Accumulibacter sp.: one gene and its partner. The protein of the gene in region 2 interacts with the protein of the main gene of each other region in a pairwise test. Links are inferred from orthologs where the notes say so. Each region holds a gene or a part of one and is shown on either strand. Other genes may lie near its edges. The genes, in order: dnaE and dnaQ.

Region 1 (14,243 bases), 430 kb from region 2 along the record:
CCGGTCTGCGTCATCGGCGACGGGCTGGCGAAGACCTCGGCGCCCCAAGTCTGCATCATCGAGCGGCGGAAGGGTTTCTGCTCATAGCTGATGCGGACCATGTACACGCGCACCTCGAGACCGAACATCTGGCCGGCAAAGGCCATCGAACAGCCCCACTGTCCGGCACCGGTCTCCGTGGTGATGCGCCGGATTCCCGCCTGCTGGTTGTAGTAAGCCTGCGGTACGGCGGTGTTGGGCTTGTGCGACCCGGCAGGGGAGACGCCTTCATACTTGTAGAAGATCCGCGCCGGCGTCTGCAGCACTTCCTCGAGCCGGCGGGCACGGATCAATGGCGACGGTCGCCAGAGGCGATAGATCTGCCGCACCGGCTCGGGGATCGGAATCCAGCGTTCGGCCGACATCTCCTGCTCGAGGATCGCCATCGGAAAGATCATCCCCATCTGCTCCGGCGACACCGGGCTGCCATCCGCAGCCAGTGGCGGTGCTGGCTGCGTTGGCATGTCGGCGACGACGTTGTACCAGTGGGTGGGGATTTCGGATTGATCGAGCGTGATGCGAAGCGATTCCACAAGGCCTCCCTGTTCTGTTTCGTGTCCGGTCCCCGAGTATACCCCGGGAACCAGCCGCTAATCACCGCTGACGGCGTGGTCGGCAGGGCTGCCGGTGGCCTGGTCAGCCGGGATGCCTCGCTGCAGTTCGCGCTGCACGAGCTGGCTCGGTGCGAAAGCGGCAATCAGCTGCCCGCAGGCTTGGCGGGCTGCGCTGCTGTTGTCCTGGCTGAAGTTGCAGACGTACAGGTCGAGCGTCACTGCCGCCGACTCCGGCCAGGTGTGCACCGCCAGGTGCGACTCGGCCAGGACGACCGCGCCCGTGGCGCCGGCCGGGTCGCTGTCGCTGCCGAACTGGTGGAAGACCTCGGCGAGTGGCGTCAGACCCGGCAACGAACAGACTGCGAGGCAAAGTTCGCGCAGGGCGCCGGCGTCATCGAGCAGTTGCCGGTCGCAGCGGCATCCGTAGAGTTCGGCAGTCAGGTGCAGGCCATGCATCGTCAGTCCCGGGACCGCCGGCAGGTGCGGCGCCGACTGGCGCGCTTGCCGCCAGCCGCCGTTGGTCAGCCTTTCGGCACGTAGTTGGTGCTGGTTCCGCTGACCCGGCCGTCGCTGTCGAAATGGACGTTGAAATACCATTCCATGCCGGAATCCACCTTCGTCTTCCAGTCCCAGATCGTCTCCCGCTTGAGCGGAAAATAGGTTTCGTGAGCCGGACGAGCGAGAAGACGTCGTACTTGGTCCTGCGTCATGCCGACGCGGACCCTGGCGAAGTTCTCCTCGGTCAGCACCTGCTGCACCTCGCGCAGCACGTCGTCCGGGCCGATGAGCACGAGGTAGTTGACCAGCCCTTGCGGTGTGCGCGGATACTCCCAGACGCGCGAGCCATCGGCCTCCCGCCATTCCAGCGTCGGCTGGCCCATCACGTCCTTCACCTCGCCGGCAGTCGTGCGGCCGGGGCGCAGCCGATCCAGCCGGTCGGCGTCACAGGCGGCAAGGGCGGCGACCAGCATGGTGCCACCAAAGATGCTGGCCGAGGCGATCCTGAACATGCCGGATGCTCCAAGTCTGGTTGCTGCAAGTAGAGGGATCAGTTGCGCAGTATAGACGATGACTCACCGGCAATGCTGCCCTTGGTTGCCTGTCGGCGCTGCGGCAAAGGCTCCCACGACGTGGGGGCAGGATGTGGTCGCCGTTTCGGAGCAGAGCTCTCGGGTGGTGCGGAGTTACTTCTGCCGCTTGGAAGTGCGTACCGGACAGGGCCGCAGATCGCATTGGCAAGGGTTCGATCTTGACTATACTGGGACTGACGGTCCGTCCCGTCCCGCAAACTCTCTGGAAAGGAGCAGATGATGTCGAGAGCAGCATCCCCTTCATCGTGGCGGCGCTTCGCGGCACCGCTGCTGGCGACGATCGCCACTTCGGCCTGTTACGTGGTGCCGGTCGTGGGACCCGATGGTGGCGTCTATTACCATCATTACCCGCTACCGCCGCCGGGAACTCCCTTGCCGGCAGGTGCCCCGCCGCTCCCCGGGCAGCCGATGACGCGACCACAGGCGACGGGCGTTGCGGCGCAGGCGACGCTTCCGGTCCGGCTTTACCCGGCCAATGAAAGGGCGACGCGGAGTGGCGTCATCAGCGGGTCGGTCACCAACATGATGACCGGGAAGGGCCGTTTCCTGGTCGAGTACGAGGGACAGGTTCTGAGCGGTGAAGCGACGCGCATCGTGGAGGATGAAAAGCGCGGCGTCGCCAGTGCCTACAGCCCGGGCGGCATGTTCATGTCGTGCGAATACCAGTTGACGACGCCGTATCAGGGAGCGGGGACCTGCACGTTTTCCAACGGTGCGAAGTATCAGATGCACATCGGCGGTTGAGCGCAGACAGCGTGATTGACGGGCAGCGATCCCCGCCCGTCAGTCCTTGGCAAAGCGACGGTACTGCACGGCTTCGGCGACGTGCCGGGGCTCGATCGTGTGCTGCCCTGCCAGATCGGCGATCGTCCGCGCCACCTTGAGCAGGCGGTGAAAGGCCCGTGCGGAGAGCTCGAAGCGAGTGATCGCCTGCTTCAGCAGCGCTGCCGCGGCCGCCTGCGGCTGGCAATGCTGGTCGATCTCGCGCTCGCTGAGGCGGGCATTCGGTTTCCCTTGGCGCTCGATCTGTCGCGTGCGGGCTGCCGTTACCCGTGCACGCACGGCAGCCGAAGCTTCACCGTCGCGCGCTTGCTGCAGGACTTCGGCCGCTACGGCCGGCACCTCGACCTGCAGGTCGATGCGGTCGAGCAGCGGACCGGAGAGCTTGCTGCGGTAACGCAGGATCTGATCCGGCGTGCAGCGGCAGCGGCCGCGCGCATCACCGTGGTAACCGCAGGGGCATGGATTCATTGCCGCGACCAGCTGGAACTGCGCCGGGAACTCGGCCTGGCGCGCGGCGCGCGAGATGTGGATGCGTCCGGAATCGAGCGGCTCGCGCAGCGCTTCGAGAACCCGCCGGTCGAACTCCGGCAGCTCGTCGAGGAAGAGGACGCCCTGGTGCGCCAGCGAGATCTCGCCCGGACGCGGCACGCTGCCACCGCCGACCAGCGCTGCCGACGACGCAGTGTGGTGCGGCGCGCGATAAGGGTGGTGGCGAAAGAGCTGTGGCCGGAAGAGGCCCGCGAGCGACAGCACGGCGGCCGATTCGAGCGCCGCCGGCAGGGTCATCGGCGGCAGCAGGCCGGGCAGACGGCTGGCGAGCATCGATTTCCCGCTTCCCGGCGGGCCGGCGAAGAGGATCGAATGTCCGCCGGCGGCGGCGATCTCCAGTCCGCGTTTGGCTTGCGTCTGGCCGCGCACGTCGGCGAGGTCAGGGTACCCGTCGTCGCCGTCGCCGCCGTCGACGGTCGCCGCACAGGCCGACAGGGCCGCCTGCCCGGTCAGGTGGGCGCAGACCTCGAGCAGGCTGGCTGCCGCCAGGATCGGTATCCGGCCCGCCAGCGCCGCCTCACGGGCGCTGCTCGCCGGCAGCACGAAGCTGCGGTTGTTGTCGCCCATCGCCAGGACCATCGCCAGCGCGCCGCGCACCGGCCGCAGTTCGCCCGAAAGCGAGAGCTCGCCGGCGAACTCGTGCTGCGCCAGCAGCCGCGACGGGAGCTGGCCGGATGCGGCGAGGATGCCGAGCGCGATCGGCAGGTCGAAGCGGCCGGATTCCTTCGGCAGGTCGGCCGGCGCGAGGTTGACGGTGATGCGTTTGCGCGGGAACTCGAAACCCGAGTTCTGCAGCGCCGCACGCACCCGGTCGCGTGCCTCCTTGACTTCGGTGTCCGGCAGCCCGACGAGCGTCAGGTTGGGCAGGCCGCTGGCCAGATGCACCTCGACCGCAACCTGCGGTGCGGCCAGGCCGTCGAGACCGCGGCTGTGGACGATGGCGAGAGACACTGGCTGGCGTGGCGCTGGCCCGACGACGGACGCGCTGCAGCGTCGCACGACGCGCCGGCACGTCGCCGCGCGGTTCTCAGTCGGGCTGGGCGGGCGGATTCTCCAGGCGCTCGATGCGTGCCTCGAGCGCCTTCAGTTTCTCGCGCGTGCGTTGCAGCACCTGCGCCTGGATGTCGAACTCCTCGCGACTGACCAGGTCGAGCTTGGCGAAGACGCTGGCGAGGAGCGCGCGCGCGTTCCGTTCGATGTCGGCCGCCGGGCTGGCGGCGATGATGCTGCCAAGGCGTTGGCCGACTTCTTCGAGGATCCTGGGGTCGAGCATGGTATTCACCATTGGAGCAAGGAGTGACAGGGTGAGCCGAGTGTAACACGGGGACGCTGGATTCCAGGACATGCACCACGATGGTGCCCCATGGCGACAAACTGTCCTAGGGCAGTGCGCCAGATCCGCGCCCGGTCCCGCGGCATGACTGCAAGCAACGGAAACTTCAACGGAATTTATTCTGGCACGGTTTCTGCTTTGAGACTTCCGGGATGATTTTTCGAGGTTCTGACCATGAAGACAAGTCTTTCATTCTCGCTACTCGCAGCCACTGTGTCGGCGTCCGTGATGGCACAGACGCCGGACCCGGGACAGGCGGACGCAGCCCCCGTGGCTGCCAGCAGTCCGCATAGTTTCAGCGGCAACCTGGGGTTGTTCAGTAGTTACCGGTTCCGTGGTATCGACCAGACGTTCGGCAAACCTGCCGTGCAGGGTGGTTTCGACTACGCGCATGCCAGTGGTTTCTATCTCGGCAACTGGAACTCGAACGTGAACTCTGGCGCCGGTTTCCCTGATGGCAACCTGGAAATGGACTTCTACGGCGGCTACAAGACATCCGTCGGCGACTTCGGCATCGATCTGGGCGCGATCTACTACTACTATCCGGGTTCGGAAGCGAGGGTTCTCGGTACGGGCGCCAGTTCCGGAGCGGTGAACAACAAGGAACTGTACCTTGGCGTTTCGTGGAAGTTCGTTTCGCTGAAGTACTTCTACTCAATCGACGATTACTTCTCGCTGCGCGGAGTCGACCAGGCCGGTGCGGCGACCGGCAAGAACACGCACGGCAGCCAGTACTTCGACCTCTCTGCAAACTATGACCTTGGGGACGGCTGGGGAGTCAACGGCCATGTCGGCAGGCTGAACCTGAAGAACGTCCATAACGGCAACTACACGGATTGGAAGCTCGGTGTGACCAAGGATCTCAATGGCTGGCTGTTGGCCCTGTCCTACATCGGCACCAATGCAGCGGGTGATTGTTCGGGAGCCTCGAGTTACCAGCCGTATTGCTTCACCAACTCGATGTCCGACGACGGCGGCGTGCTTGATGTGGGCTCCCGCACCAAGGATGCTGGTCGTGGCATCGCTGTCGTCTCCGTCAGCCGCAGCTTCTAGCCGATCTTACCGTCAACGATTCATTGGGGGCCACAGGACCTCCCCGAACCTGGAGAGCAACATGAAACTGGTAACTGCCATCATCAAGCCGTTCAAGCTTGACGAAGTACGAGAAGCGCTGTCGGCGATCGGCGTACAGGGAATCACCGTCACCGAGGTCAAGGGCTTCGGGCGCCAGAAGGGGCACACCGAACTGTATCGCGGTGCCGAGTACGTCGTGGACTTCCTGCCCAAGGTGAAGGTCGAAGCGGCGATCAGCGACGCACTCCTCGAGCAGGTGATCGAGGCGATCGAGAAGTCGGCCAGTACCGGCAAGATCGGCGACGGCAAGATTTTCATCTCGGCAATCGAGGACGTCATTCGCATCCGCACCGGCGAAACCGGTGAGGATGCCCTGTAAGGAGTAGATCATGAAGCGCTTATTTGCAGTTCTGGCCCTGCTCGGAGTGGTCGCTGTCGCTACCCCCGCGTGGGCTGAAGACAAGCCGGCCGCAGCGCCCGCGGCAACTTCGACGACCGCTGCGACGCCCGAGGCCGCGGCCGCCAACGAAGCCGGTGCCGCAGCCGCGACTCCGGCACCCGTTGCCAACAAGGGCGACAACGCCTGGGTGATGACCAGTGCGGCGCTCGTCATCCTGATGTCCATCCCCGGTCTGGCGCTGTTCTACGGCGGCCTCGTGCGCAGCAAGAACATGCTGTCGGTGCTGATGCAGGTCTTCGTCACCTTCTCGCTGATCAGCGTGCTGTGGGTCGTCTACGGCTATTCGCTGGCGTTCACCGAGGGTGGCGGGTTCTTCGGCGTGTTCGACAAGCTGTTCCTGAAGGGCGTCACCGTCGACTCGGTCGCCGCGACCTTCTCCAAGGGCGTGGTGATCTCCGAACTCGCTTACGTCGTCTTTCAGGGCGCCTTCGCGGCGATCACCTGCGGCCTGATCGTCGGTGCCTTCGCTGAGCGGGCGAAGTTCGCCGCCATCCTGGTATTCATGGTGCTTTGGTTCTCGCTTTCCTACGTGCCGATGGCGCACATGGTCTGGTACTGGGCCGGTCCGGACGTCTATGTCGACGCCGCAGCCGGCGAGGCCGCCACGAAGACTGCCGGGTTCCTCTTCCAGAAGGGTGCGCTCGACTTCGCCGGTGGTACGGTCGTCCACATCAACGCGGCGATCGCCGGTCTCATCGGCGCCATCGTCATCGGCAAGCGGATCGGCTACGGTCGTGAGTCGATGGCGCCGCACAGCCTGACCTTCACGATGATCGGCGCCTCGCTGCTCTGGTTCGGCTGGTTCGGCTTCAACGCCGGCTCTGCGCTCGAGGCGAGCGGTGGTGCTGCTCTGGCGATGGTCAATACCTGGGTCGCAACCGCCTGTGCGGCAATGTCCTGGATGCTGGCGGAATGGATGCTGAAGGGCAAGCCGTCAATGCTCGGTGCCGCTTCGGGTGCGGTTGCCGGTCTGGTCGCGATCACCCCGGCGGCAGGATTCGTCGGCGTAATGGGTGCCATCTGCATCGGCCTTCTCGCCGGCGTCATCTGCCTCTGGGGCGTCAATGGACTGAAGCGCCTGCTGGGTGCCGATGATTCGCTCGACGTCTTCGGTGTCCATGGCGTCGGCGGTATCCTTGGCGCGATCCTGACCGGCGTCTTTGCCGACCCGTCGCTCGGTGGTACCGGCGTCTATGACTACGTCGCGAACAAGGTTGGCGACTACGACATGACGGCCCAGTTGATCAGCCAGTTGTGGGGTGTCGGCACCGTCATCGTCTGGTCCGGCGTCGTTTCGCTGGTGGCGTTCAAATTGGTGGACATGGTGATCGGTCTGCGCGTACCGGAAGAAGAAGAGCGCGAAGGTCTCGACATCACGTCGCATGGCGAATCCGCCTACCACTACTGATCCGAATACCTGCAGGTCTCTCCCCCTTCGGGGCGCTCTCGTGGCGCCCCGTTTTTTTTTGTGCGCCCAGCATGGGCGCACTCTTGCGGGTGCAAGTCCCGCCGTAAGTTGATCACAGCGAACGAAGCGAAGCGCAACTGCCTGAGGGCGACCGATGGTGGGAAGGAAGCGTGGAGCGAAACTGCGAGCCGATGAACAAGAACCGGATAGAAGGCGCTGCCGAGCAGGGCGAGCGGGCCAGAGACCGCGAAGCTCTCGTGATCAAGGCGAAGTGGCGTAGATTCGGCGGCTGTGCAGGGAAGGAGTGCGTTCTTACCTGGGGAGCTCTCGCCTCATGGCTGAAAGGCCGACGGAGACAAGCCGGAGCGAGAAGTCAGCAGAGGCCATAGTAGCCGCCGGTAGTGGGCGAAGGGTCGAACGAGTAGGAGGGCCGACGGCCATGTTGCTTGGAAGTGCAATGCATCAGAAGCTCGGGCAACCGGGGCGCAAGGCGGGAGGGCGAGGTGAAGCCAAGCCCGAAGCGTTGCGTGATGAAGCACGGCCGGCGCGACAGGGACTCGAAGGTTCAGGGCGAGATGACCTGCTCACGCAGGCGCTCGCGAGCGCGAACATGGTAATGGCGTGGAAACGCGTCAAAGCCAATCGCGGCAGTGCTGGGGTGGATGGACGGACGATTGCCGAGACGGCGGCGTACCTGAGAACGCACTGGCCGGGGATTCGGGAGGCATTACTGAACGGCAGTTACCGGCCTGAGCCGGTGCGGCGCGTACAGATTCCGAAGACCGGTGGCGGGATGCGGGAATTGGGGATTCCGACGGTGACGGATCGGCTGATCCAGCAAGCCCTGCTGCAGGTCTTGCAGCCGATGATTGATCCGACGTTCTCCGAATACAGCTTCGGCTTCCGACCGGGACGCCGTGCGCACGACGCCGTGCTCACGGCGCGGCGCTACGTGCAGGACGGTTACCGGATGGTGGTCGATGTCGATTTGGAGAAGTTCTTCGACCGGGTCAATCACGACATTCTGATGGAACGGTTATCGAGGCGAATCGACGACAAGGCCGTGCTGCGGCTGATTCGTCGTTACCTTGTGGCCGGCATCATGGATGGCGGCGTGGTCATGCAGCGGTACGAGGGGACGCCGCAAGGCGGCCCGCTGTCGCCGCTGCTGGCCAATGTGCTGCTCGACGAGGTGGATCGTGCGCTGGAAACGCGTGGTCATCGTTTCGTTCGCTATGCCGACGACTGCAATGTATATGTGCGCAGTCGGCAGGCCGGTGAGCGGGTACTCAATGGGCTGCGCCGACTCTATGAGCAACTTCACCTGAAGGTGAATGAAGCCAAGACGGCGGTTGCACCGGCATCTGGTCGCAAGTTTCTGAGCTTTAGCTTCTGGTATGGTCCAGGTGGCCAAGTGAAATGCCGGGTTGCCGACAAGGCAAAAGAAACCTACAAGCAACGCATCCGACAACTGACGCGTCGCTCGGGCGGGCGTAGCCTGCCGGAGGTAGTGGAACGGCTCCGGACTTACATGCCGGGCTGGAAGGGATACTTTCAGCTTGCGCAGACGCCGAAAGTGTTCCGCGAACTCGACGAGTGGTTGCGTCACCGGTTGCGTGCTCTGCAACTCAAGCACTGGCGTCGGGGTACGACGATGTATCGGGAATTGCTGGCGTTGGGTGCTTCTAAGCCGGATGCCCATCGGATCGCCGCAAACAGCCGTCGATGGTGGCGTAACAGCTGCTTCGCGCTGAATCGTGTGATGCCGATCGCTTACTTCGACCGACTCGGCGTGCCGCGTCTCTCATAACCTCAACTACTTGAACCGCCCGGTGCGGACCCGCATGCCGGGTGGTGTGGCAGGGGAACGGTCAGGTAATCTGACCGCCCCTATGCCGATCTGGCCTTCGATCGTCGCCGTCTGCGGTGGCCGTCGCATCGCCAGTCAGCACCGTCGGCGCGTGCGCCAGTGTCGTCTGGCGCGACCCGGGTGGCGACAGCATATGGACCGCGGCGCAGCACGTCCAGCGGCTTGGACGAAGCCGTCACGCAGAGGAAACGGCGGCGCTGGAGAAGACGTCGCGCGGGCAGCAGTGCGCCGGAAGGTTCCGCTCCCATACTGCCGAGGTTGCCGCTGCTCGGGTGAGGCCAGAGCGCTGCCGGCAAGGGGGCGCGCTGGGCTCCGGATGTTCAATCGGTGAGCCAACCGGCAGCGACCGGCGGCCGCGGCCCGCGGCAAGCGTTCACTGCAGGTTGTGTGCCGAGAGCAGGACTGCCTTGCCGCCCAGGAAGCCGACGCGGATGCCGCGCTCCGGGTTGCCCCAGACGCAGTGGCGCAGACCGAGCATTTCGTCACAGCTGGCCGGATCACCGACGATCTCCCGGACCTCCTCGTAGGACTGGCCGATGCGCAGGCGATTGAACTGGTCCAGGCTGACTTTCGGCCCGCACGCGAGGAGTAGTACGGTCAGTGTGGCGAGGGTGACGTTCCCGTGCGGCGGCCTGCGGCTGCTGCTCACCGGCGTTCTCCCGGCCGGCCGCGGCCGGTCGTCTCAGGCGTAGTCCACGCGCACGTTGTCGCTGCTCAGCCAGTCGCGCAATGCTTGCAACAGGCCGTCTTCGAGCCGCACCCGGCTGCTGTCGCCGAGGACCAACTCGCAGCGTGCCTCGGCATTGTGGTAGCTCAGGCGGATCGGGCACTCGCCGGGGGTATAGGGCGCCAGCAGGCTGCGCAGACGCTGCACGGCCTGGCGCGCGTTGCTGCCGCCGGCGTGGCCATTGAGCGACAGGTGCAGTTGGCGAGCGAAGCGGCCACGCGCTTCGGCAAGCGTCAGCAGGCGCTCGGCGACGACCTTCACGCGCCCCTCGCCGGCGAAGTCGTCGCGCTGGATCCGCCCCTCGACGACGAGCACCTCGTCCTCCCGGATCTTGGCGCGTCCGCTGTCCAGCAACTCGCTGAACACCGACACCTCGAGCGAGGCGCTGCCGTCGTCGAGCTGGATGAACGCCATCTTGCCGCGCGCCGTGATCTTGCTGCGCACGGCGACGACCAGTCCGGCGAGGAGCTGGCTTTCCTTGCGCGCCTCGAGCGCCGTCAGCGGCCGGCGGACGAAGTGCGCGATCTCGCCCTGCACGGCGCGGAAGGGGTGGCCGGAAAAGTAGAAGCCGAGCGCCAGCTTCTCCTCGTTGAGCTGCTGGCGTTCGTCCCAGCGTGGCGCCTCGACGTACGGCGGCCCTTGCTCGCCGGCCGCGTCGCCGGCGTTGTCGAGGAGGTCGAAGAGGCTGACCTGCATGGCGTTGCGTTCGGCCTGCTCGGCGGCGTCGATGGCGATGCCGACCGAGGCGAGCAGGCGCGCGCGATGGCTGTCGAGGGCGTCGAAGGCGCCGGCGCGGACCAGCGCTTCGATCGTCCGGCGGTTGACCAGTCGCTTGTCGACGCGTTGGCAGAAGTCGAAGAGATCCTTGAATGGGCCGTTGGCGGTGCGGGCGCGGATGATCGCCGTCACCGCCTGTTCGCCGGTGCCCTTGACGGCGCCGAGGCCGTAGCGGACGGTCTGGCGATCGACCGGGGTGAAGCGGTGTTCGGATGCGTTGACGTCCGGGCCGAGGATCGTCAGTCCGTTGGCGATCGCGTCATCGTGGAAGGTCTTGACGGTATCGGTGAGGTCCATTTCGGACGACAGCGTCGCCGCCATGAAGGCGGCGCAGTGGTGCGCCTTGAGCCAGGCGGTGTGGTAGGTGACGACGGCATAGGCGGCGGTGTGCGACTTGTTGAAGCCGTACTCGGCGAACTTCTCCATCAGGTCGAAGAGCTGCATCGCGAGCTTCTCGTCGTAGCCCTTCCTGCGCGCGCCTTCGCGCATCAGGTCACGGTGCAGCGCCATCTCCTCGGCCTTCTTCTTGCCCATCGCCCGGCGCAGCAGGTCGGCGGCGCCGAGCGTGTAGCCGCCGATGATCTGCGCGATCTGCATCACCTGTTCCTGATAGACGATGACGCCGTAGGTCGGTTCGAGACAGGCCTTGAGGTCGTCGATGTAGTAATCGATCCTCTGCTGCCCCTTCTTGCGCAGGATGAAGTCGTCGACCATGCCGGAGCCGAGCGGGCCGGGGCGATAGAGCGCGAGGACGGCGATGATGTCCTCGAAGCGATCCGGCGCCAGCTTGCGGACGAGCTTCTTCATGCCATCGGATTCGACCTGGAAGATCGCCGTCGTGTTGCCGTCCTTGAGAACCTGGTAGGCCTTCGGGTCGTCGAAGGCCAGCGTCGCGAGGTCGGGGCGTTCGCCACTCAGTCTTTCGACGTACTGCAACGCCAGCTCGATGATCGTCAGGTTGCGCAGCCCGAGGAAGTCGAACTTGACCAGCCCGATCTTCTCGACATCGTCCTTGTCGAACTGCGACACCACCGAACCGCCGCCATCGGCCGAGTACACCGGACAGAAGTCGCTCAGCTTGCCGGGGGCGATGAGGACGCCACCGGCGTGCATGCCGACATTGCGCGTCAGGTCCTCGAGGCGGCCGGCGAGGTCGAAGAGCTGCCGGACTTCTTCCTCGCTGTCGAGCCGGGCCTGCAATTGCGGCTCGGCGGCGATCGCCTTGGCCAGCGAGAGCGGCCTGTTGGTTTCGACCGGGATCAGCTTCGACAACTGATCACAGAAGTTGTACGGCAGGTCGAGTACGCGGCCGACGTCGCGAATCACCGCCTTCGACGACATGGTGCCGAAGGTCACTATCTGCGCCACCGCCGCGCTGCCGTACTTCTGGCGGACGTACTCGATGACGCGCCAGCGGTTGTCCTGGCAGAAATCGATGTCGAAGTCGGGCATCGACACCCGCTCGGGGTTGAGGAAGCGCTCGAAGAGCAGCGCGTAGCGCAGCGGATCGAGGTCGGTGATGCCGAGTGCGTAGGCAACCACCGAGCCGGCGCCCGAGCCGCGTCCCGGACCGACCGGACAACCGTTGCGCTTTGCCCAGTTGATGAAGTCGGCAACGATCAGGAAGTAGCCCGGGAATCCCATCTGGACGATGGTGTCGGTCTCGAGCTGCAGGCGGGCGTCGTACTGCGGGCGTTCCGCCTGGCGCGCCGCGCTGTTGGGGAACAGTTGCTGCAAGCGCCGCTCGAGCCCGGCCTCGGCCTCCCGGCGCAGGTAGTCGGCGAGTGTCGTGCCCGGAGGCGTCGGGAAATCCGGCAGGTAGCTCTTGCCGAGGGTGAGCTGCAGGTTGCAGCGCTTGGCGATCTCGACCGAGTTGGCGAGCGCCGCGGGGTGGTCGGCAAACAGTTCGACCATCTCCTCGCTGCTCTTGAAATACTGTTCCTCGCTGTACGGGCGCGGGCGGCGTGCGTCACCGAGCATGTAGCCTTCGGCGATGCAGACGCGCGCCTCGTGCGCGTTGAAGTCCTCGCGTTCGAGAAACTGGATCGGGTGGGTGGCGACCAGCGGCAGCCCGAGTTCCGCCGCGAGGTCGGCGGTTGCCGCAACCAGCGACTCCGCCTGCGGCATCCCGGGGCGCTGCACTTCGAGGTAGAAGGCGTCGCCGAACAGCTCGTGCCACTGCCGGGCGCGCTGCGCCGCCTGGTCGAGGTTGCCTTGCAGGAGGGCTTCGCCGACATCGCCGCTGGCGGCGCCGGAGAGCGCGATCAGTCCGTCGACGCCGACCTCGCGCAGCATCCGGCGGCTGACCTCGGCCCGGCCGCGGACGCGCGGTGTCAGGTAGGCGCGCGACAGCAACTCGCAGAGTTGCTGGTAGCCACGCGGCGAGCGGCAGAGCACGAGCAGGCGATGCGGCCGATCGGCATCGGTTTCGTTGGCAATGAACAGGTCGCAGCCGAACAGCGGCTTGATCCCCTTGCTGCGTGCGGCCGAGTGGAACTTGACGAGGGCAAAGACGTTGGCCAGGTCGGTCAGTGCCAGGGCCGGCATGCCGCAGGCGGCGGCGCGGGCGACGGCTGCGTCCAGGCGGACGATGCCGTCGGTGATCGAGTATTCGCTGTGCAGGCGAAGGTGGATGTACGGCGTCTCGGACATGGGCGCATTCTACCCCGGGCGCTCGGCAGAAGACGCCCTGCGCTGGGGGCTGCGACCAACTGCGGGGTGGCCATCGTCTCCCGGCGCGCGGCCGGCCGCGGCCCCGGAGCGATCCGGGGCCGGGCCTCAGCTATTATCGACCCAGTCGATGATCGGCTGCCACTGCTCGAGGTCCTTTGCCGCGCGTGATGCCGACAGGTCGAACATGGTCATGCCGTGCATCGTCGTCTGGACGTAGAGCTGCGTCGTGCGCAGATGGGTCAGCACCGGCAGATCGTAGCGGGCGAGAAAGCGTTCGAGCTCGGCGGCGGCACGGGTGCGTGGATCGACGCGCATGCCGACCACGGCAACGAAGGCCTGTTCGTTGCGCACCGCCTTTTCCGCCAGCAGCACGTCGAGAAAGTGGCGGGTGGCGAGGATGTCGAAGAGCGAAGGCTGTACCGGCACCAGAACCCTGTTGACCTGCTTGATGACCGTGTCGAGTGCCTTGCCGTGGAGACCGGCGGGCGTGTCGAGAATGACGTGCGTCGTTCCTTTCGGCGGCTTGGCCGTCTTGCCGGGCTCGATCTCCCAACTGCGAATGCTGGGCAGCAGCGATGGTCGCAGTTGCAGCCACTCGCGCGACGACTGCTGGCGATCGACGTCGCCGAGCATCACGCGATGACCCCTGCGTGCGAGATGGCCGGCAAGATTGATCGCCAGCGTCGATTTGCCCGAACCCCCCTTTGGATTGGCAATCAGAAAGGATTTCATCGCTTGTCGTCTCCGTTCTCGTTCTTGTGGTTCCTGGCGGCGAGCTTGCCAAGCTCGTTGCGCACCAGGTTGATGTGCTCGCGCAAAGTGTAAAGCAGATCGCTGAAGGCGAGCGGAATCTTGAGTCTGCTCGCCGTCTCCTCGATCGTTTGCAACTGGTGCGCGTACTCGAC
Region 2 (14,438 bases):
CGGCACAGTGACCGCCAACACTTGGAGAGGAGAACGACATGGGTAGCCTGAGCAACGAGTCCTTCGACCAGTTTCTCGATTCACTCAAGCAGGCTGGCGTGCAGATCAGCAACGAGGATGAACTGCGCGAGCGGCTGGCGGAGGCTCAACGCTGGCGTTTCGCCTTTGCCACCCTGGCGGCCAACGGCCGTCCGCTCGGAATCCGCTTCCAGGACAGCAGCAGCGGTGTCAACCAGGACGACATCCAGCGTACCCTCGCCCGCTTCCAGTTTCCCGAAGTTCTGCACAGCACCTTCACCGCCAGCCTGCGCGCTGACCACTGATCACCCACCGCCGCTGGCTTCGCCCGGCAGCGGACTCGTCGCACCCTCTCTCCCCTGAAGCCTGGCCGCGCTGGAGCACCCGCGCCGCAAGCGGCCTGTTGCGCGCGGCGGGGATGCATGGCTGCATTTCCCTCCTGCGGCGCGGCTGGATCGGTCATGCCTGTTGAACGACGACTGCAGTGTGAGTCATAATGTCGGCATGAACGATTCCCCCCCCCAGGATCCGCGGCGGCGGCTGCGCGAATTGCTCGCCATAGCCGAACGCGACCGCACCGACGAGCAGTGGGACGAGATCATCGAGATCGAGATCACGCTCGCGCCGGGAAACCGTGAGTCCGATCGCAACTCGGACCGGCCCGGCGAGCGGCAGCCCGACAGGCGGCAGGGGGCGCACGGTCCCGGTCGTCGGCCCGAGCAACGCAAGCCAGCAGCCAAACCGCCGGCACCAAGGCAGGAGCCCAAGCCACAGGGGCCGCGGCCGGAACCTGCGGGCGACGTGCCCGGCGAGCCGCGCGCGGCGGATTCGCGGCCACCGCGGCGGCACATGCGGCGGCCCCGGCGCCCAACGGAGACGCCCGGCGAGAGCTGAGCTGCCCTGCCCGCTGCTGTCGTCCCGGGTCTTGGTCCGCTGCCGCATTGCCAGCGTCGCTTCGGCCGTCATCATCGCCCACTGCCCCTGAGCGGTTGCCGGGCAAGCGGCTCCGGGTCGCGCAGCAGCAGCGTCGGCGGTGCAAAGGGTGCGAGACGTTCGAGAAAATCGAGCATTTCCAGCGCCGGCGCGTTGCGGAAGAAGGCCGCCATCGGCGTCTCCATCCAGATTCGGTCGGCGTGTGCCCACACCTCGTGCGGCGTATCGCCGATGCCGTCGTCGTCGAGGTCGAATCCCAGGTAGCTGTCCCAGTAGTTCCCCCACCACTGATTGGCATCGTCGCTGTCGCCGGCGCCGACGAGCGCCGGCCAGAGATTGTGCTCGAAGCGGTTGCGCAGGACCAGGTGACCGCCGCGTTCGCCGTAGAAGCTGATGCCGGTGATGTTGTGCGCGATGCGATTGTCGATCACCGCCATGCGGTTGATCGCGTGCCGCGGCGAGTCCGACAGGATGCCGACCGCGCAATGGATGATCTCGTTGTCGTGCAGCAGCGTCGTGCCGCTCTCCTTGAGCGCGACGCCGGCGCCGCTGGCGTCGATGGCGTGCAGGATCTGGTTGCGGCGGATGACCAGCCCATCCGAGTTGAGCGCGGTGATCCCGGACGAGTTGTCGCGCAGATGGTTGGCCTCGATCAGTGTGCGGTGGGCGAAGAGCAGGTTCATTGCACGGCGGCTGTCGTGGACGCTGTTGCCGACGAAGCGGTTGCGCAGCGAGTTGCTGACCGTGATGTCGCGAACGCCGCGCAGCTCGTTGCGCTCGATGCGGTTGCCCATGCTGTACCAGAGCCGGATCCCGTCGCCGCGATCCGCCGGCGCCAGCGCCAGCGAGCGGATGCGGTTGCCGACGATGCGGTTGTCGTTGGCCTGTTGCAGGGTGATGCCGAACAGCACTTCATCGATCCGGTTGTCCTCGATCAGGTTGTGCTGTCCGTCCTCGACCAGCACACCGGAGTCGATGCGGTCGTGCGAGTCGCCGGAGTTCCTGAGATGCAGCCGGCGGAGGACGACGCCGCTGGCGCGCACCGTCACCACCGTTCCCTTGCCGCCACCGTCGATGGTGATTTCTTCGCGGCCGTCGATCAGGATCGGGCGGCTGATCAACACCGGACCGGAGTAGGTCCCGGCCGGCAGCTGCAGGATGCCGCCACTCGGTGTGGCGTCGATCCAGGGCTGCAGCGATGGCGCCGGGGCGTCGCTGCCCGTCCCTTCGGCGGTGGCGAGGACGAGGCCAAACAGGATTCCGAGGCTGGCGGCGGCGAATGCCGCCGGCAACCGGGCCGGTCGCCTCAGGCGGCCGACTCGCGATGCAGCCACAGGCACCTGCCCTTGCTCGCCTGCTCGATCGCTGCCAGCAGCTTCTCGTGCTCGGCGAGTTCTTCCGGGCTGGCGCGCCGGACCAGTTGCGTGCGCGCTGCACCGACGGCAGCGGGACGGTGACCGGTCTCGCTCCGCTGCGCCGGCTCGTCGGCCAGATCGATGATCAGGCTCTCCTGCCCACGGGTCATCGCCAGATAGACTTCGGCCAGGATCTCGGCGTCGAGCAGGGCCCCGTGCAGCGTGCGCCGTGAGTTGTCCACCGCATAGCGTTCGCAGAGCGCGTTCAGGTTGTTCTTCTTGCCCGGGTGCAGTTCCTTGGCCATGCGCAAGGTGTCGCAGACGCCATGGCAGACGGTCTCGACTGGCGCCATGTCGAGCAGGGCGAGTTCGGCGTTGAGGAAGCCGAGGTCGAAAGCGGCGTTGTGGATGACCAGTTCGGCGCCGCGAATGAAGTCGAGAAAGTCGCCGGCGATGTCGGCGAAGCGGGGCTTGTCGAGAAGGAATTCGCGACTGATGCCGTGCACCGACAGCGCGCCGGCGTCGATTTCGCGGTCCGGGTTCAGGTAGACGTGGAAGTGCTGTTGCGTCAGGCGGCGGTTGCGCATCTCGACGCCGCCGATCTCGATGATGCGATGCCCCAGCTTGTGCTCGAGGCCGGTCGTTTCGGTATCCAGGAAGATCATTCGCATCGCTGCTCTTTCCGCACCGTGTGCTAACGGGGAGCGCGGCTCTGCCGCAACTCATCCATGCCGCGATTCGCCAGCGCGTCGGCACGTTCATTGCCGGCGTTTCCCGCATGTCCGCGGACCCAGCACCACTTGACCCGATGCTGCCCGGCCAGCTCTGCGAGCCGCTGCCAAAGGTCGGCATTCTTCACTGGCTGCCGGTCCGCGGTGCGCCAGCCGTTGCGCTGCCAGTTGCGGATCCACTCGGTGATGCCTTTCTGCAGGTACTGTGAATCGCTGTGCAGATGCACGGTCGCTGGTCGGCGGAGCGCCTCGAGTGCGCGAATCGCGGCCGTCAGCTCCATGCGGTTGTTGGTCGTCGCCGCTTCACCGCCCCAGAGTTCCTTCGCGTGTTCGCCGCTTTGCAGCACGACGCCCCAGCCGCCTCGACCAGGGTTGCCGCGGCAGCCACCGTCGGCGTAGATCGTCACGATGGCCTCCTCACTCATGCCGGTTTGCCCTCTTCTTGCTCACGGCCGACAGGGCCTTCGGCGCTGATCGCTGCCGCTTCCAGCTGGGCAGGATCAGCCGCATGCCATGGACGCGCTTGATTGCGCGCAGCAGATAGACGCCACCGGCAAAGCTCCACCAGCGATTGCCGGCAGCTTCGATGAACTGCCAGCGGCGCAGCCAGCGCTCGCTCGAGCAGGGCGGTGCGTAGCAGCCGAAGCTGCCACGTTCGACCTCGAATCCCAGCAGTTGCAGCCAGTCGCGCAGGCGCCCCGGTGAGAGGTAGTCGCCATTCCAGGGAGTCCCGGCCGGGCAGTTCGGCAGCTTGCGCCGCAGGCCCCAGGCCGAGAACGGGTTGAAGCCGGTGATGATCGCTTCGCCTTCCGGAATCAGGATGCGCTCGACCTCGCGCAGGATCTGGTGCGGGTCGTCGTGGAACTCGAGGACATGCGCCATGACCACCAGATCGATGCTGTGGGCGGCAAACGGCAGCTGCCGCAGGTCGCAAAGGACGTCGACCAGGCCCGACTCGCCGGTCACCTGGCGCAAAGGGATACGGTTCTGCGCCAGCAACCGGATCTCCGGCAAGCCGATCTGGATGGCGTTGTAGCCGAAGAGATCGGCCACCGCGGCATCGATGCTGGCCCGTTCCCAAGCCATGACGTAGCGCCCTTGCGGGCTTTGCAGCCAGTCGCCGAAAACAGGAATTGACATTTTCTGCAGTTCTTCCAAAATTCAGCGATGTTTGACGTCATCCGTATCCCAGCCTTCAAGGATAACTACATCTGGTTGCTGCGCAAAGGCGCTGCGGCAACGGTGGTCGATCCAGGCGACGCACGCCCGGTGCTCGAGGTCCTCGAGCGCGAGCGGCTGACTCTCGCCAGCATCCTCGTCACGCACCACCATGCCGACCACCAGGGCGGCGTTGCCGAGTTGCTGGCACACCATCGTGCCGAGGTATTCGGGCCGGCAGCAGAAGCGATCGGCGGCATCAACCGGCCGTTGCGCGGTGGTGAGACGATCCAACCGGCCGGCTGTGACAGCAGCTTCGCCGTCCTCGCCGTGCCCGGGCATACGTTGGGTCACCTCGCATATTATGGCGCAGGCTGCCTGTTCTGTGGCGACACACTGTTCGCCGGTGGCTGTGGTCGGCTTTTCGAGGGAACGGCGGTACAGATGGCGGCCTCGCTGGCGTCCCTCGCGGCTTTGCCGGACGAGACCGTCGTCTACTGCGCGCACGAGTATACGCAGGCCAACCTGTGCTTTGCGCTCGCCGTCGAGCCGGGAAATCGCTACCTGCAGGTTCGCGCGGCGGAGGTCGCCGCGGCGCGTGCCAGTGGTCAGGCGACGGTGCCCTCGACGATCGCCTGCGAGAAGGCCAGCAACCCCTTCCTGCGCTGCGCCGAGCCGGAGGTCGTGGCCGCTGCGCAGCGTCACGGAGCTGCTGCGGCCGACGCAGTGGCGGTCTTCGCCGCGCTGCGCGAGTGGAAGAACGGCTTCTGAGGATTCGCAGCCGGCGGATCGTGCGCACCGGACGAGCTTCGTTTCGGTGTCCCTGCCGGGCTCGGTGCGCCCGCTGTGAATCCATCTGTCGCGCGGCCGACCCGTGCTGTGGGCTGCCCACTCGGTTCCACCCACGAACCGAATCGACCTGTTCGCGACCTCTCAGGCGGCCGGATCGCGGTTGTCGGCCTGCCGCGCCGCGCGCCAGGCGCGATCGACAGTGTCGAGCACCTTGCCGGCATTGAAGGGCTTGACGACGAAGCCGCTGGCCCCGTTCTCGATCGATGAGCGGACATGGTCGACGCTCGGACTGCCGGCGAGCATGATGACGATGGTTTCGGGGTGTCGCGCCTTGATCGCCTGCAGCGCTTCGAGGCCATTCATCTCCGGCATCACCACGTCCATGCAGACGATCTTCGGCCGCAGGCGCTCGGTGAGTTCGAGTGCGGCGACGCCATTGCGTGCCTCGCCGATGACATCGTATTCGCTGTCACGCAGCATGCTGCGCAACAGGCTGCGCATCAGGTCGTTGTCGTCGACGATGAGGACGCTGGGACGTGACAGGGTGCTCATCCCGGCCGGCAACCTGGCGAGGACCGCGTGGCGGCGCGGCAGTGGCTGCTTCGTGCTAAATTGGCGCTTTCCCCAGTCAGCCCAGGGGCTGCCGTGATGACCGAAGACACCTCTCCCAACACCGCGACCGCCTCTCTGCGAATGAAGAAATACGGGCTGCGGATTGCGCTTGCCCTGCTGCTCATCGGTGTCCTCGGTTTCCTCGTCGTGCCGCCGCTGGTCAAGTGGCTGCTGGTGGATCAACTCGCCGCGGCACTGCACCGGCCGGTCAGCATCGAGAGTCTGAGGATAAACCCGTACAGCTTGTCCCTGCAAGTCGACGGCCTGGTGATCCAGGAAAAGGGCGGCGGCGACAAGGTGGCCGGTTTCGAGCAGTTGTTCGTCAACCTGGAGTCGAGTTCGCTCTTTCGTCTCGGGCCAGTGATCAGCGAACTGAAACTGGTTGGCCCCGAGTTGTCGCTGGTGCGCCTGCCTGACGGGCGGTTCAACGTCTCCGACCTGGTCGACGAGTTCATGGCCCGGCCCGCATCGACCGAGCCAACGCCGCGCTTTTCCGTGAACAACATCCAGATCACTGGTGGCAAGGTGGACTTCGACGACCGGATGCTCGGCGAGAAGCAGCAGCTCAGCGAGGTCAACGTGGCCTTGCCCTTCGTTTCCAGCCTGCCGAATTCGGTCGAGATCTTCGTCGAGCCGGCATTCTCGGCTTCGCTCAACGGCGCGCCGGTGGCGGTACAGGGCCGGAGCAAGCCCTTCTCGGCGACGCAGGAGAGCGAGCTGGCGGTCGACCTGCGCGAGGTGCAGCTCGCTCCCTACCTCGACTATCTGCCGTTGCGCCTGCCGATCCAGCTCGTTTCAGGCGCCGTCGACGGCGAGCTGAAGCTCGTCTTTCGCCGCGGCGAGGATGATCATCCGTCACTCGGCCTGTCGGGAAGTGCCACGCTGAGGGATCTCTCGGTCAAGGACACCGCCGGCGCGCCGCTGCTGTCGTTGAAGCAGTTGCACGTGGTGCTGTCCAGGATCGATCCGCTGCAGCGCGTCTTCGCCATCGAACGGGTGGCTCTGGAGGCACCCGAGATCCATGCGCGCGTCAGTCCGCAGGGGACGATCAACTGGATCGACTTCTTCAATCAGGAACTTGCCGCGCGTTCGCCGCCGGCAGCGGCAACCGTGACCGCGGCGGAGCAGCCGGCGGCGCCGGTGAGCTGGTCGCTGGGCGAAGGCAGGGTCAGTGGCGGTGCGCTGCGCTGGCTCGACGAATCGCACGGCAAGCCCTTCAACGCCAGCATCGAAGGCCTTGATCTCGGCATCCGCGATGTCGACGGCAAGGGCGCTTCGCCAGCGAAGTTCGAACTCGCGATGCGTTTTCAGGGAGAACCCTGGATCAAGGGGGGCACACTCGCGGTGACCGGTGGACAGCTCGATCTCGCCAAGCGGCGGGTCCTCATCGATCAGCTGACGTCGCGCGGAACGCAGTTGCTGCTGCGTCGCGCCGCGAACGGCAGCATCGATTTCGTGCAGCCGCCTGTCCTGCGCGCTGCCGCGGCTGCCCAGAAGGATCCGGGTGCCGCCTGGGAGATCACCATCGCCAGGAACCACGCCGAGGAGATCGGCCTGCGTTTCGAGGACGCCGCGGTGTCGCCACCGGTCACGCACACGGTCGACGGCCTGCGTTTCGACGGAGAGAATCTGTCCACGGTGGCCGGCAGCACCGCCCAGCTGAAGACCAGTTTCCGGCTCAATCGCAAGGGCGAGGTCGAGCTCGCCGGCAGTGTCCGGGCGCTGCCGCTCGACGCCGACCTCAAGCTGGCCGTGCGGACTCTCGAACTGCTGCCGCTGCAGCCCTACGTCACCGAGCACCTCAACGTCGAGCTCACGCGCGGTCTGCTGAGCGCCGACGGGGCACTGCAACTTCGCCAGACGGGCAGCGGCCGGCTCGACCCGGCTGCGCTTGCCGGCGGTTTCCGCGGCGAGCTGACGGTCGGCGACTTCCAGGCCGTCGACAAGATCAACTCGGCCGACCTCGTGAAATGGAAGTCGCTCCATCTCGGCACGATCGACCTGCGCCTGCAGCCCGCTTCGCTGGCGGTCGGCGAGGTGGCGTTGAGTGATTTCTTCGCCCGCGTGATCATCAGCCGCGAGGGCAAACTGAACCTGCTGCAGATCGTTCGCCAGGACGGACCAGCGCAGCCAGAGGCGGTGCCGGCCGCGCCGCCGGTGGTTGCCGGCGAGGGCAAGGCGGTGGCGCCGGTTGGCGGGGCAGCGAAGAAGCCGCGCATGCCGATCAACATCGCCAGGATCACGCTGCAGGGCGGTGATGTCCGCTTCAGCGACAACTTCATCAAGCCCAATTACTCGGCTCACCTGAGGAAGATCGGTGGCACGATCAGCGGTCTGTCGTCGGCGGCCGACAGTTCGGCGAAGCTCGACCTGCGCGGCAGTTACGACAACATCGCACCGCTGACCGTCAGCGGCCAGCTCAATCCGTTGTCGCCAGACCCACGCCTCGATCTGCAGGCGGACGTCAAGGGGATCGAGATGACCTCGCTGTCGCCGTACTCCGGCAAGTATGCCGGCTACGCGATCGAGAAAGGCAAGATGTCGCTGTTCGTCAAGTACAGGATCGAGAACCGGCAGCTAACGGCCGAGAACCGGGTGTTTCTCGATCAGCTCACCTTCGGCGAGCCGGTTGCCAGCCCGGATGCGACCAAGCTGCCGGTGACGCTCGCGGTCGCCCTGCTGAAGAACCGCAACGGCGAGATCGACATCAACCTGCCGATTTCGGGTTCGCTCGATGATCCGCAGTTCAGCATCGGTGGTCTCATCGTGCGTGTCATCGTCAATGTCCTCATGAAGGCGGTGACCTCGCCATTCGCACTGCTTGGGTCGATCTTCGGCGGTGGCGAGGAGCTGTCGACGATCGACTTCGCAGTCGGCGAGGCAAGGTTGACGGCCGAGGCAGAGAAGCGCCTCGACACGCTCGGCAAGGCGCTGATCGACCGGCCAGCCCTGAAGCTCGAGATCGAGGGGCGCGCCGATTTGCAGAGCGACCCCGAGGGATTGAAGCGCGATCGTCTGCAGAGCAAGGTGCGCGCGCTGAAACGCGAGGACCTGACGAAGAAGGGCATTGAAAGCGGCTCGCTGGAGAGCGTCGAGGTCGACGCCAAGGAGTATCCGGTGCTCCTTGAGCGCGTCTATCGAGCCGAGAAGTTTCCCAAGCCACGCAACCTCATCGGCATGGTCAAGGGTTTGCCGGTCGACGAGATGGAGAAACTGATCCTGGCCAATACCGTGGCCGATGAGGAGGAACTGCGCGATCTCGCCGACCGGCGCGCGAAGGCCGTACTCGATCGCCTGCTGGCGCGTGAGGTGTCGGCCGAGCGGCTGTTCCTGTTGCCGGTGAAGCTCGTCGCATCCGACGGCAAGGCCGATGTCGCTGCCCAGGCGCGCGAGAGCCGGGTCGCGTTGTCGCTCAAGTAGGCGCGGCGTTTCGCGTCCGACCGGCAGATGAGCGAAGGCATCCCGCAGGCCTTGCTGGCCATCGGCATTGCGCTTCTCCTGCTGCAGGTCGCCGTCCTCGCCCGTGCCGCGCACGCCCGCCAGACACTCGATGCCGGCCTGCGCGAGGTGCAGCGCTCGATCGCGCAGCTCGCGCGTGAGCTGCGCGATGAACTCGCGCGCGGACGGCAGGAGGCAGTGGCGGCTGCGCGTGGCGATCGCGAGGAGCAGGCGCTGGCGCTTGGCCGACTGTCGCAGGCGCTTGCCGGCGAACTCGGGCGGCTCGGCGAACTGCAGGCGCAGCAGCTCGAATCCTTCGCGCAACAGCTGTCGCGGCTGACCAACAGCAACGAGCAGCGCTTCGAAAGCCTGCGCCTGGCACTCGAGGCACGCCTGTCGTTGCTGCAGACCGACAACGCGCGCAAGCTCGAAGAAATCCGCCAGACCGTGGACGAAAAGCTGCACGCCACTCTCGAGCAGCGGCTGGGAGACTCATTCCGCCTGGTCAGCGACCGACTCGAGCAGGTGCACCGCGGGCTTGGCGAGATGCAGACACTGGCCACCGGCGTCGGTGATCTGAAGCGCGTCCTGAGCAACGTCAAGGCTCGTGGTACCTGGGGCGAGGTGCAGCTCGATGCGCTTCTCGACCAGCTGCTGACCGCCGACCAGTATGCGCGCAACGTGGCGACGCGACCCAACTGCAACGATCGCGTCGAATTCGCCATCCGTCTGCCGGGGGCCGACGAGCAGCGGCCGGTATGGCTGCCGATCGACGCCAAGTTTCCGCTCGAGGACTACCAGCGCCTGGTCGATGCGCAGGAACGGAGCGACGCGGCCGCGCTCGAGCTGGCGATGCGGGCGCTCGAGGGCCGCTTGCGGGAAGAGGCGCGAAAGATTCGCGAGAAGTACATCGAGCCACCGCACACCACCGACTTCGCCATTCTCTACCTGCCGACCGAAGGTCTCTACGCCGAGGTCCTGCGGCGTCCCGGTCTGGCCGATGGACTGCAGCGGGAGCTGCGCGTCTGTGTCGCCGGACCGACGACGCTGGCGGCGCTGCTCAACAGCCTGCAGATGGGCTTCCGAACGTTGGCGATCGAGCGTCGTTCGTCGGAGGTGTGGGCGGTCCTGGGTGCGGTGAAGACCGAGTTCGGCAGATTTGGCGAGGTTCTCGAGGCGACGCGCCGCAAGCTCGAGCAGGCGAGCAGGAGCATCGAGTCGGCTGGCGTGCGGACACGGCAGATCGAGCGCAAGCTGAAGGACGTCGAGGCGCTGCCAGTCGGCGAAGCGCAGCAGCGGCTCGCTGATCTCGCGCAGGTGACGGATGGCGATCCGCCGGAGGGAGGCGCTTGAGCAGGAAGGTCGGGCGTTTCGAGATCATTCGCGAACTCGGCCGCGGTGCGCAGAGCGTCGTCTATCTGGCGCGCGACCCCCATCTGCAGCGGCAGGTGGCGATCAAGACGCTGCATTTTGCCCGTCCGGATGCACAGCAGAACAGCCAGTTGCTGGCCGAGGCGCGGATGGTCAGCCAGTTGCGGCATCCGAACATCGTACCGATCTTCGAGGCGGCGGAAGAGCAGGGCGACCTGTATCTGGTTTTCCAGCTCGTCCCGGGCAGGAACCTGGCCGAGCACCTGCAGATCACCGGTGCCTTGCCGCCGGCGCGCGCGTTGCCGATCATGCTGGCGATCCTCGACGCGGTGGCCCATGCCCACGCGGCCGGCATCATTCATCGCGACCTGAAGCCGAGCAACATCCTGATCGACGACGATGCAGTGGTGCGGGTGATGGATTTCGGCATCGCGGCGCGTGCCGAGGCGCGGTCGACCGACGGTGGCCAACTGACGGGGACGCCGGCTTACATGGCGCCGGAGTACATTGCCGAGCGCCGCAGCAGTGAGCGCTCGGACATCTTCGCCGCTGGCCTGGTCCTCTACGAGTTGCTCGTCGGCTGCCGCGCGCTGGCCGGCAGTGACGTGCAGCAGGTGATGCGACGGCTCGTCGGCGAGGATATCCGCTTGCCCGCGGAGACGATCGGCCTGCTCGACGAGCGCCTCGTGCACCTGGTGCACCGGGCCCTCGAACGCGATCCGGCGAACCGCTACGAATCCGCCGCGCAGATGCGCGAGGCGCTCGACGAGCATCTGCATCCGTCGCCCATTGGCGAAGCCGGCGACGCGCGCCAGAGCACGATCGACTTCCTGTTGCGGCGCATGCGCCACAAGAGCGACTTTCCGGCGCTCTCGGAGTCGGTGAGTGCGATCAACCGGATCGCCACCGCCGAAAACCAGAGCGTGTCGCAGCTTGCCAACACGATCCTGAAGGACTTCTCGTTGACCAACAAGATCCTGCGCATGGTCAACTCCGCGTACTACCAGCAGGCGGGTGGCGGCAACATCAGCACCGTCTCGCGCGCCGTCGTCGTTCTTGGACTCGATGCCGTACGCAGCATGGCGATCACCGTGCTGCTTCTCGAGCACCTGCAGAACAAGGAGAACGCCGACCAACTCAAGGACGAGTTCCTGCGCGCCAATCTCGCCGGTGTTCTGGCGCGCGACATCGGCAGCAAGGTTGCCGGCCGCTCCGAGGGCGAGGAGGCGTTCATCTGCGCGATGTTCCACAATCTCGGGCGCTTGCTGAGCCAGTATTACTTTCCGGAGGAGAGCGCCGAGATTCGTCGTGTCCTGCTGCAGAGGAACTGCGCCGAAGACGCCGCGGCGCAGCAGGTGCTCGGTATCTCCTTCGCCGATCTGGGGATGGCCATCGCCCAGACCTGGGGTTTCCCGCGGCAGATCGTCACCAGCATGCGACGCCTCCCGCAAGGCAGCGTCCGGCGTCCTCTCGGCAGCGAAGACCGCTTCCGTGTCCTGGCCGCGCTGTCGAACGAGTTGTGCGGGGTCATCGCAGAACACCCCAGCGAGCAGCAGCCCAAGGAACTGCGGCGCATCGCCGGCCGCTTCGCCGAAGCGATTGCAGTCGACGAGCAGGACCTGCGGCAGGCCGTCGACCGGTCGCTCGAACAGGTGGCGGACTTCGCGCGCAGCATTCGCCTGAACCTGCAGCAGACGCGCGTAGGTCGCCAGCTCAAGGCCTGGGGCGCGTCACAGGCCAGCCTGGTCGCTCCGCCGCCGCCGGCTGACGACGGGCTGGGCGGCAGCGCCCTGCCTGAGCTTGCCGCAGTGCCGCCAGTGGCCGACCAGGCTCCCGAGGCAGTGGAGGCGGTTCTTGCCGGCATCGCCGGCAGCAACGACGGCGGTGCGCGGACAGCCACCCTGCTCGCCGGGATCCAGGACGTGAGCAACGCCCTGGTCAGCGATTTCCGGCTCAACGACGTCCTGCGCATCACCCTCGAGACGATGTACCGCGCCATGGGTTTCCGGCGGGTGATCCTGTGCGTGCGGGACCAGCGCAGCAATTCGATGCTCGGTCGCTTTGGTTTTGGTCCCGATGCGCTGGAGGTGGCAAAGCGCTTTCGCTTCTCCCTCGTCTTCTCGCCCGACATCTTCCATGCCGCGCTGGCCAATGGCGTCGACATCCTGATCAGCGACACCAACGACCCGAAGATCGCGGCGCGCATCCCGGACTGGTTTCGCAAGGCGGTGGCGGCCGAGACCTTCGTCGTCCTGCCTCTGTCCATCAAGCGCAGCCCGGTGGCGATGATCTACGCCGACCGGGCGCTGCCCGGTGAGATTCTCATTTCCGGACAGGAACTCTCTCTGCTGCGAACCCTGCGCAATCAGGCGGTGCTGGCGATCAAGCAGTCGGGCTGACCGATCTCCGGGGGCCGTCTGCCTGCTACCAGAGTTTCCACCACGGCTCCTTGCGCTCGAGGCCGCGGACGTAGTAGGCGCTGTTCGGGAAGTTGCGGCGCATGATGCGCTCGGCGTCGTCACGCAGATCGGTCAGGCCAAGGGCGTCGTAGGCCTTGACCATGATGAACAGCGCTTCTTCGGTGGCGGGTGCGTTCGGGTAGTTGAGGACCGCATACTGGGCGCGGTTGGCAGCGGCGAGATAGGCGGCGCGTTTCATGTAGTAGCGCGCGACATGCAGTTCGAGCGAGGCGAGGGCGTTGACCAGGTACTTCATGCGCAGGATCGCGTCGGGCGTGTACTTGCTGTCCGGAAAGCGGGTCACCAACTCGCGGAACGCGTCGAAGGACTCGCGTGCGCCCTTCGGGTCGCGTTCGGTCATGTCCTGGTTGCTGACGATGCCGAGCATCCCGAGGTCTTCGTTGAAGTTGATCAGGCCCTTCAGGTAGTAGACGTAGTCGACGTTCGGATGGTTTGGATGCAGCTTGATGAAACGGTCACAGGCGGCGATCGCCGATGCCGGTTCCTGGTCCTTCCAGTAGGCATAGGCAATGTCGATCTGCGCCTGCTGTGCGTAGCGGCCATAGGGATAGCGTGACTCAAGTTTTTCGAAGTACTTGACGGCACGTGCATACGCGCCTTCGTTGAGCGCCTCCTTGGCTTCGCTGTAGAGCTTGTTGGCTGACCAGCCGATCGTTTCGTCCTTGCTTTCCGGAAAGAGTCCGCAGCCGGCGAGCAACGAAGCGAGAAAGAGGGATGCGATAATCGCTAAACTACGCATGATGAAGAACCCAGAGAAGAAGAAGGCCGCGGCCGGAGCGCCGGAGCCGCGCGTGGGGCCGGGCGATTATAGCGCAAACCCCCGGACAGCCCTGAAGGTCCCGGCCGAGTGTGGCGGTCAGCGGCTCGACCAGATTCTGGCTCGGCTGTTGGCGCAGCATTCGCGCAGTCGCTTGCAGGGGTGGATCCGCGCCGGCAGGGTGGCCGTCGGTGGCACGCCCGTGCTGGAACCACGGCAGCGGCTCTGGGCGGGCGAAACGATCGAGCTGGCGGAGGCAGCGGACGAACGCGCCGAATCGTCTACGCCCGAGGACATCCCTCTGCAGGTGGTCCATGAGGACGAGAGCCTGTTGGTGATCGACAAGCCGGCCGGCCTGGTGGTGCATCCGGGTAACGGCAACTGGAGCGGCACGCTGCTGAATGCGCTGCTGCATCGCTGGCCGGAACTCGCCCGGCTGCCGCGGGCGGGTATCGTCCATCGCCTCGACAAGGACACCAGCGGCCTGCTGGTCGTCGCCAGGACCCTTGAAGCGCAGACCGATCTCGTCCGGCAGTTGCAGGCGCGCAGCGTGCGGCGGCACTATCAGGCGGTGGCGCGCGGGCGGGTCGAAGCGTCCGGTACCGTTGACGCACCGATCGGCCGCCATCCCACGCAGCGTACACGGATGGCGGTCGTCAGCACGGGCAAGGCGGCGCGTACGCACTACCGGGTGCTCGAGCGCTTCATCGACTGCTCGCTGATCGAGTGTGCGCTGGAGAGCGGACGAACGCATCAGATCCGGGTGCACATGACGGCCGCCGGTTATCCGCTG

The links.
Region 1: the proteins of dnaQ (region 2) and dnaE interact in binary tests that used the Escherichia coli proteins (3 or more experiments, as listed by UniProt). The link is inferred for Accumulibacter sp. from one-to-one orthologs.

Annotation. Positions count from the first base shown.
Region 1 is NZ_JAZKUG010000001.1:525,758-540,000, reverse strand. What follows is about bases 9,644-13,640. They hold dnaE (DNA polymerase III subunit alpha), read right to left. Parts: upstream 13,318-13,640; coding sequence 9,844-13,317; downstream 9,644-9,843. Other genes in these bases: V5B60_RS02405 (ParA family protein), read right to left, coding at 13,444-13,640; V5B60_RS02415 (hypothetical protein), read right to left, coding at 9,644-9,810. In the rest of the region: V5B60_RS02465 (TrpB-like pyridoxal phosphate-dependent enzyme), read right to left, coding at 1-572; speD (adenosylmethionine decarboxylase), read right to left, coding at 630-1,049; outer membrane protein assembly factor BamE domain-containing protein, read right to left, coding at 1,115-1,603; V5B60_RS02450 (hypothetical protein), read left to right, coding at 1,901-2,428; V5B60_RS02445 (YifB family Mg chelatase-like AAA ATPase), read right to left, coding at 2,468-3,967; V5B60_RS02440 (accessory factor UbiK family protein), read right to left, coding at 4,044-4,289; V5B60_RS02435 (TorF family putative porin), read left to right, coding at 4,524-5,402; glnK (P-II family nitrogen regulator), read left to right, coding at 5,464-5,802; V5B60_RS02425 (ammonium transporter), read left to right, coding at 5,813-7,291; ltrA (group II intron reverse transcriptase/maturase), read left to right, coding at 7,731-9,101; more of V5B60_RS02415, read right to left, coding at 9,535-9,643; more of V5B60_RS02405, read right to left, coding at 13,641-14,070; V5B60_RS02400 (TAXI family TRAP transporter solute-binding subunit), read right to left, coding at 14,067-14,243. UniProt on the Escherichia coli protein: DNA polymerase III is a complex, multichain enzyme responsible for most of the replicative synthesis in bacteria. This DNA polymerase also exhibits 3' to 5' exonuclease activity. The alpha chain is the DNA polymerase catalytic subunit.
Region 2 is NZ_JAZKUG010000001.1:89,189-103,626, reverse strand. The notes cover bases 1,118-4,092. They hold dnaQ (DNA polymerase III subunit epsilon), read right to left. Parts: upstream 2,978-4,092; coding sequence 2,258-2,977; downstream 1,118-2,257. Other genes in these bases: V5B60_RS00495 (class I SAM-dependent methyltransferase), read right to left, coding at 3,455-4,092; rnhA (ribonuclease HI), read right to left, coding at 3,001-3,462; nosD (nitrous oxide reductase family maturation protein NosD), read right to left, coding at 1,118-2,243. In the rest of the region: V5B60_RS00520 (hypothetical protein), read left to right, coding at 39-323; V5B60_RS00515 (hypothetical protein), read right to left, coding at 478-717; more of nosD, read right to left, coding at 984-1,117; more of V5B60_RS00495, read right to left, coding at 4,093-4,177; gloB (hydroxyacylglutathione hydrolase), read left to right, coding at 4,205-4,966; V5B60_RS00485 (response regulator transcription factor), read right to left, coding at 5,129-5,539; V5B60_RS00480 (DUF748 domain-containing protein), read left to right, coding at 5,636-9,019; DNA recombination protein RmuC, read left to right, coding at 9,047-10,390; V5B60_RS00470 (protein kinase domain-containing protein), read left to right, coding at 10,387-12,807; V5B60_RS00465 (outer membrane protein assembly factor BamD), read right to left, coding at 12,833-13,627; 23S rRNA pseudouridine(1911/1915/1917) synthase RluD, read left to right, coding at 13,626-14,438. UniProt on the Escherichia coli protein: DNA polymerase III is a complex, multichain enzyme responsible for most of the replicative synthesis in bacteria. The epsilon subunit contain the editing function and is a proofreading 3'-5' exonuclease.